DNA from 2 places in the Paenibacillus sp. FSL L8-0638 genome. Region 1 is predicted to be linked to the other one. Evidence: riboswitches for the same ligand, from Rfam matches in the RefSeq annotation. Region 1 holds a riboswitch; the other holds the start of a gene.
The links. Region 1 has a riboswitch for S-adenosylmethionine ahead of metA (homoserine O-succinyltransferase). Riboswitches for the same ligand answer to the same signal wherever they lie in the genome.
Positions count from the first base shown of each region.

Region 1 (4,218 bases):
TTCGATACTTTTTTCCTTTTTCTTTCTAAACCCAGTCTTTCTTACGGAAAATACAGAACATACTGACGCCTAATGCCACCATAATACCAATGACGACAAAATAGCCATAACGTGTATGAAGCTCAGGCATATTATCGAAGTTCATCCCATATATTCCGGTAATGACCGTCAATGGCATAAATACGGTCGTAATTGCTGTAAACACACGCATAATTTCATTGGCACGGTTGGCGATACTGGATTGATAAGCTTCTCGAAGGTTACCCATCAAGTCGCGGTAAGTTTCGAAAGTCTCCGAAATTTTCACAGCATTTTCATAAATGTCGCTAAAATATTTTTGCAATTGATCGTCGATGAGCCGTAAATCCCGCTTGTTCAGGGTATTGATGACTTCTTTTTGCGGACCCAGCACTTTTTTCAGCCACAGAATCTCACTGCGTAAGCCGATGATTTCGTTCAAATGCGACTTTTTCGTATGCATTAGAATATCTTCTTCCAGCTTTTCAATGCGGACCTCAATCCGGTCACCAACCAGAAAATAGTTGTCAACAATCAAGTCGACCAACAGATACATAAAACGGTCAGGCTGGCTGACTTCTTGCTCCCACAGCATAGGCTTGAGGGTACGAAGCTCATTGATTTTCTGCTTGGTCACCGTAATGATAAAATGGCGGCCGAGAAAAATGTTCAAAGCTCGCAAAAATATTTCTTCATCATCAAAACGAATGCTATTTACAACGATAAAATAATGGCTTTCATAAATTTCAATCTTCGGACGCTGTTCTTCTTCACTCAAACAGTCTTCTACTGCAAGATCATGCATGGAAAATAAAGGCTGGAGCACTGCCAAATCATCGACATCGGCATCAATCCAATAAAAACCTTCTGCCGGTGCAGTAAGCGCCATTTCAATTTCTTCGACAGGGGTAAAAACCCCGTTGTTGACCAAACGGATTTTCATATACGTCACTCCTTATGCTCCGTCGTAACGGAAATACGTTTACCTTAAGCATAAGGAATGGACTCAGTTAGCCAGTTAGCCGGTGCGGGTAAGCGTGCACTCTCATCAAAAGCCGGAGGCTTTTGGAGCATGCAGAGCCTGGCGTCCCGTCTTTCGGCAAGCTGAAGTCATTCCTATGCTGTTGTTCAGGGATCGCCGCCTATTCGGACTCGGGTCGCCTTCCATTCCGGATTCACCTCTCAAATGTTCTTTTTTTAGATTGCCACAGTATCGCAGGAAACACTCAAATCTGCACTACTGCTCCATATTTTTGCCTAATAGCACTTGTATAGTATAACGCTCGGCCTACGGCCTTTCAAGCGCAAAATCATGGGCAAAATCAACAGTAGTGGCAAGAGCTTCAGCGATAGGAGGGATATGATTTAACCTATGGAAAAGGTAGACAAAATGTGAATGCAGGTTACAAATTTGCAAGTCCCATCTTGACGAAGCCCAGCCGATGCATTAAAGTGAACAACAAGAACTTTGTGAACCCAAAATGAATATAGCGAAATCTTATCAAGAGCAGGTGGAGGGACTAGCCCGATGATACCCGGCAACCGGCGATTTTAATCGCACGGTGCTAATTCTTGCAGGACGCGCGCTTTGTACAAAGCGCGTTGCCCTGACAGATGAGAGAGGCGCATATGGATACAAATATGACCTTTCTCTAACCAGAGAAAGGTCTTTTTATTATATGCCCGGCATCTCAACAAGACGATTTCCGCAAAACTTACCGAACAAGGAGTGAGTTTACATGCCGATTAAAATCCCAGACACATTACCTGCTAAGGAAGTGCTGGAGGGCGAAAATATTTTCGTAATGGATGAAAGCTTGGCTTATCATCAGGATATTCGTCCGTTGCGTATCGCCATTTTGAATTTAATGCCTACAAAGGAAACGACGGAAACCCAACTGTTGCGCCTGGTCGGCAATACGCCGTTGCAAGTGGATGTCACGCTGGTGCATATGAAGTCTCATGTATCCAAAAATACATCGCAAGAATATTTGAACATGTTCTATAAAACGTTTGACGAGATCAAGAACAGTCGTTTTGACGGCATGGTCATTACAGGAGCCCCGGTTGAACAGCTTGAGTTTGAGGATGTGAACTACTGGGAGGAAATCCGGCAAATCTTTGAATGGACGAAAACGAATGTAACTTCGACCATGCATATCTGTTGGGCCTCACAGGCAGGCTTATACCATCATTTCGATGTCCCTAAATATGGGCTCGACTACAAATGCTTCGGTGTATTTCCACACACCGTGATTAAACCTAAAGTAAAATTGTTACGCGGCTTTGATGAACTGTTTTATGCTCCTCATTCCAGGCATACGGAGGTTCGTCGGGAAGATATTGATCATATCGCCGAATTAGAAGTTTTATCCGAATCCGAGGAAGCTGGAGTGTACCTCGTAGCCACGCTTGACGGTAAACAAATTTTTGTAACTGGGCATTCTGAATATGACCCGCTTTCACTGAAATGGGAATACGACCGCGATGTAGCCAAAGGAATGGATATTGAAGTCCCCAAAAATTATTTTCCTAATGATGATCCTGAGCGCACCCCCCCCTCAATTTGGCGGGCGCACGCCAATTTATTATTCTCGAATTGGCTGAACTATTATGTATACCAAGAAACACCTTATGATATCGGGCCCCAGATTTAAAATAGGAGCATGGCTTTGTAGAGTATGTAGAGTATCACCTTGCAGTAGCGCAGCAGTATAGTCTTTGACATCCATTTTTGCAGGATTGGTTATAGCACCCACTATGGAAGTTAACAGGAGGATTCATATGAGTGAGAAACAGTGGAAAATCGAAAGTAGATTGGCACAAATCGGTTCAGTAGAAGAGCCAGTAACCGGGGCTGTTAATTACCCGATTTACCAATCTACGGCGTTCCGCCATCCCCGTCTGGGTCAAAGCACAGGATTTGATTACATTCGGACGATCAATCCCACGCGAAAGGTACTGGAAGAGGCTTCTGCTGCACTTGAATCGGGTGATGCAGGCTTTGCATGCAGCTCAGGTATGGCGGCGCTGCAAACGGTATTTGCATTGTTTGGACAGGGAGATCATCTCATAGTATCGCTGGATCTGTATGGCGGGACGTATCGTTTGCTGGAGCGTATTTTGTCTAAATTTGGTGTGACAGCCAGTTATGTGGATACGAACGATCTTGAAGCGCTCGAACAGTCATGTCGACCGAATACCAAAGCTGTATTCATAGAAACGCCTACAAATCCGTTAATGATGATTACTGATATTCGAGCGGTGGCTGAATGGGCATCACAACATCAATTGCTTACCATTGTAGATAATACGCTGCTAACGCCATATTTCCAGCGGCCATTGGAACTGGGCGCGGATATTGTGGTACATAGCGCAACCAAATATTTGGGCGGACACAACGATGTGCTGGCAGGGTTGATCGTAACCAAAGGCAAAGAGCTATCAGCTGAAATTGCATTCCTGCACAATTCCATAGGGGCCGTGCTTTCCCCAAGCGATTGCTACCAGTTAATGAAGGGCATGAAGACGTTAGCGCTGCGTATGGACCGACACGAGCATAATGCAACAGTGCTGTCTAAGTATTTACTGACGCATCCGGCTGTGGCGGAAGTATTTTATCCAGCTCTCGAAGGCCATCCAGGTCGTGAGATTCAAAATAAACAATCCAGCGGAAATACGGGTATCTTTTCCTTTAAAGTAAAGGATGCTCGTTATGTGGAACCTTTGCTTCGTCACATTAAGCTCATTGCGTTTGCGGAAAGTCTCGGCGGTGTGGAATCGTTAATGACCTATCCCGCTGTGCAGACACATGCGGACATACCAGCAGAAATTCGGGATGCAGTCGGGGTAGATGACAGGCTGTTGCGTTTCTCCGTAGGCATTGAGCATACAGACGACCTAATTGAAGATTTGCGTTCGGCGTTGGAAGCGGCACGTCAAGAAGTAGAAGGAGGAGAGCTGCAATGATAGAGGATGCGAGGAGGATCGGGCAGGATCTGAACAAAGAGCGGAAGTTCGCTACCAAGCTGCTGCATTTTGGCTCTGAAATTGACAGCTTTACGGGGGCATCGAGCGTCCCGATCTATCAAGCTTCTACCTTCCACCATCACGATATTTTTAATCCTCCACAGCATGACTATAGCCGTTCAGGTAATCCGACACGACAAGCTCTGGAGGATTATATCGCTTTATTAGAAG
Region 1 covers NZ_CP151960.1:1,657,526-1,661,743, forward strand. The annotation lists gene corA (magnesium/cobalt transporter CorA) at 26-961, opposite strand; SAM riboswitch class I at 1,514-1,639, shown strand; gene metA (homoserine O-succinyltransferase) at 1,758-2,675, shown strand; gene MKY35_RS07455 (PLP-dependent transferase) at 2,803-3,987, shown strand; gene MKY35_RS07460 (aminotransferase class I/II-fold pyridoxal phosphate-dependent enzyme) at 3,984-4,218, shown strand, end outside.

Region 2 (4,218 bases), 2.8 Mb from region 1:
TTCCAAAATTTCCGCATGCGGCACAGGAGAAGCTCCAACTTTCAGCTCCACTTCACGTGGTGATCCGCCTGTGTTTTCGGCCGCATTGTTTGTATCCGATGTTGTGCTCTTTGTGCCGCAAGCAGCCAGCACCGCAATTAATGTCAAGCTTAATACAGCCAATACCCATTTCTTCATGTTATTACCCCTCCAATAATTTGTAATATTCAGGAGCAGACGTCCTGATCAATAAGGATATCTATATGTTTTCCCTATTTTCGAGTATAATGCCGCACGAGACGGTCTCCCGCCATTTGCAGCAATTGAACCAATACGACCATCAGCACGACCGCAACGATCATTACAGCCGTTTCATAACGATAATAGCCGTAGTTGATAGCCAGTGTACCCAGTCCACCGCCCCCGATCATCCCGGACATTGCCGTGTAGGATACGAGTGTAACGACGGTAATGGTTAATGCGGCTAGCAGTCCCGGAAGTGCCTCACGTAACAGCACACGCCGGATAATTTGTCCTGTCGAGGCCCCCATTGCTTGTGCGGCTTCAATGACACCCTTGTCCACTTCACGCAGAGACGTTTCGACAAGACGTGCGAAGAATGGAGCAGCCCCGATAACCAATGGTGGAATGGTTCCCAACACCCCGGTCGAGGTACCTACCAGCGATCGTGTAAAAGGAATAAGTGCAACGATCAAAATGATAAATGGCACGGAACGTAAAATGTTAACGATGAATGATAATACAATGTATATCACCTTCATCAGAGTCAACGAGGAGCGGCTCGCCAGAAACAATAATATGCCGAGCGGCAAACCAATAATGAGGGTGAACAATGCGGATGCACCGAGCATCTGAAGGGTTTCCAGCGTAGAATTCCCTAGCTCTTCCCAACTCACTTGTGAAAAATCAAGTTCGCTCATTGTCCGATCACCTCCACATCAAGTCCTTGCCCAGACACTTCGCGCAGCGTATGCTCTATATCCTCATGATTTCCTTCAAAACGAACGATTAGCTGACCATAGGGTACATTTTTAATGGTAGATATGGTTCCCTGCAAGATCGCAAAATCAACCCCAGTGCTTCGAGCCGTACGCGACAAAATCGCATCATATGTTTTGCTGCCCAAGAAGGAGATACGTACCACCTGCGCCGACTCGCCGCCACCTGCTGCCGCAATCGCTGCCTGCAACTCCTCAGGATGTTCTGACTCCCGCTGGATAAAGTCCTTGGTTACCTGGTGCTGTGGCTTCAAAAATACCTCAGCCACCGGACCTTGCTCCACGATGTCACCCTGATGAATGACGCCAACTTTATCACAAATGCTTTGAATGACATGCATTTCATGTGTAATGAGCACGATGGTTAAATTAAAGCGCTGATTAATATCCAGCAGCAATTTCAGGATAGACCCCGTCGTCTGTGGATCAAGCGCTGAAGTCGCTTCGTCACACAGCAATACATGAGGATCACTAGCCAACGCCCGCGCAATTCCTACCCGCTGTTTCTGTCCACCTGAGAGCTGTGACGGATACTTTCCACTGTGTTCCTCGAGACCCACCAATTCCAGCAGTTCACGGACCTTCTTGTCCAACTTCTGCTTGGGCGTGTTTACCAGCCGCAACGGAAATGCAATATTGTCATATACCGTCGCCGAAGACAACAAATTAAAATGCTGAAAAATCATTCCGATTTTTCGGCGCTGCATTTGTAACTGGGATTGACTCACAGTAGTGAGGTTTACCCCGTCTACCCATACTTCACCTGAAGTAGGGCGTTCCAATAAATTAATACAGCGGATCAATGTACTTTTCCCTGCCCCGGAGTGACCAATCACTCCGAATATTTCTCCACGCTTTATGGAAAGATTCAACCCTGACAGCGCATTAACGCGTCGGTTGCCTTTGCCATAATGCTTGGTTAACTGCTTAAGCTCTATCAACGTGCTGCGACCCCCTTCACTTCTTCCTTACCCTTTTAACCAGTTGTCATCTCTCAGGATTGTATAAAATCGCTATTTATTTATACAAAAAAGAGCCCCTTTCACAGAATGAAAAGGGCCCCACCTTGCGATCCTTTTCTCATCTGCCAAAATCGCTATAACTCTAGCGGTTTTGTAGGAATTAGCACCATCATGTTCCCTCCCAGTGTGTTACACCGGGAAAAAACGGGTTGCCGGGCTTCATCGGGCCAGTCCCTCCACCTCTCTGGATAAGAAAAATATGTTAAACTCCAGCTTTAGCTGTCCGTTAAGTTTATATAAAAAAACATAATTCAAGCATTTTTCTGAAACTAGGTTTCAGTATAGATAGTTTACATTGCTTTGTCAAAGGATATTTTCTATCATATTTTTGGGCGTACTGCCCGGTTCTCCCATTGTTTCGCAGTATAAGTAAAGGCGATTGACAACGACCGACACACCATTTCCAAGCCCTGCTGCAAATCTTCCAAATGGTGATCGAGGTCCTCCAGTTGGATTTTTCCATACAAAGCTCGGTGTCGTTGCCAGAGATCATCCTGCATTTCCGTATTCATATAGTGTATCTCCGTATTCCGCCGCTTACGCAGCCGATTGATGGCATCCTTGTATGTATCCTTGATATCATTTAAATTATCGGTCAATACAGGATGCATTTTGAGATACTTGAACTGCCGCAACACGGTAAAATACGAATAATGCGCCTTATACTGCCCTGTTTTTAAATCATACAGATCATTCAGCCAGTTGCCCAGCTTATCCAAAATGGAAAATACCCTCACAAACCCATCCTTATAAAAGAAAACATACAATGCATAATCGGATTTTTCATCCTCACTCATATCTTCAGCATATCCGGCTTTCACTTTCATACGGAAAAAGGCGGCAGCATGATGGCTCTGCTCCAGTTCATCCAGAGATGACATTAGACCACGTGTCAAAATATCCGCCTTCCGAAAGTCGTGGGTCGGATCTCCACCAGCCTGAATTTGCCGCTCCAGCAGGTTTAACATATCTGACATGCTATTCATGGCATCTAGCAGGATGCCCTTGTTCACACGTGGCGGCTCACCCAGTAGCTTGCGTATCATGCTTACGCCTCCTTATAAATGTAAAATCCGGCTGTAGGTTTAATTAGGGCGTCAAGCGAAATAACTTGTCCATCGTTGATCTACAAGCTTAACAATATCCTCACGCGGTAACACCTCATCCGGATATCCCGGCTTCATACGCGCATCCACTACAATCGGCAACTTATAGTTCAGATGATGCAAACGCACTTCGCTGTCCGCGTACATATCCGTAGCCGGGTTAAAGCGAGTGAATACCGTCCACAGGAACGAGGCTTGAGAGCGAACGACTTCCTTGGCATCGTCCACAATGAAAACGAGCGGCCACTCTTGCTCACCCGCAGCTAATCGCTCCAAAACACGTGCCGCCAGCTCTGGCTCTTGCTCAAAAGACGCACCCGATACGACGAGGCAACCTCCGCAATAGGGTTCAATTTCACGAATCCCCGGCAGATCGCCTCCCTCATAGGCACGAGGCAATTCACGTACAGGCTCACCTATTCCCATCAGGATCGCCTTACTGCCATGATTCAGCTTGCGGCCTGTGTAATCGAGTGTATCGTGTGACGTGTGATTGAAAATAAATAAATCCCTTGCTGGATTAAATCGCTCCAGAATGGTTTCCAGCAGCAGGTTAAAGTCAGATAAATCAATGACTCGATCCGTCAGCATCAGGAACTTGGTCAACGATAATTGACCTTGACCCAAAATAGTAAAACCGGATACAAGCGCTTCACGGGAGTAGCTTTCACGTACGACTGCCGCTGCCAGCGCATGTACGCCCGTTTCCGCATACGCCCACAGGGACTTGACGGAAGGCATCACAAGCGGATAGGCAGGCGACAGCAGACGTTGCAAAAACTCACCGAGATAGTAGTCTTCTTGCCGAGGCTTACCTACAATGGTTGCCGGATAAATGGCATCCTTGCGGTGATGCATATGTTTGACATGAAATACAGGGAAATCATGCTGTAATGAATAATATCCAAAATGATCACCAAACGGGCCTTCTGGACGGCGTTCATGAGGTGGCACATAACCACTGATTGCAAATTCTGCTTCTGCTGGAATCCGATGACCCCCAAGCGGGTCCTCTGTCATGGGCAGCTTGCCTCCCATAATAAGCGAAGCCAGCAACAGCTCAGGCAAGTTTTCCGGTGCTGGAGCAATGGC
Region 2 covers NZ_CP151960.1:4,752,198-4,756,415, forward strand. The annotation lists gene MKY35_RS21100 (MetQ/NlpA family ABC transporter substrate-binding protein) at 1-177, opposite strand, end outside; gene MKY35_RS21105 (methionine ABC transporter permease) at 252-920, opposite strand; gene MKY35_RS21110 (ATP-binding cassette domain-containing protein) at 917-1,939, opposite strand; SAM riboswitch class I at 2,076-2,215, opposite strand; gene MKY35_RS21115 (Cthe_2314 family HEPN domain-containing protein) at 2,341-3,066, opposite strand; gene MKY35_RS21120 (UbiD family decarboxylase) at 3,118-4,218, opposite strand, start outside.
Region 2: it holds a riboswitch for S-adenosylmethionine, as region 1 does, so the genes downstream of both, MKY35_RS21110 (ATP-binding cassette domain-containing protein) here and metA (homoserine O-succinyltransferase) in region 1, are expected to answer to the same signal.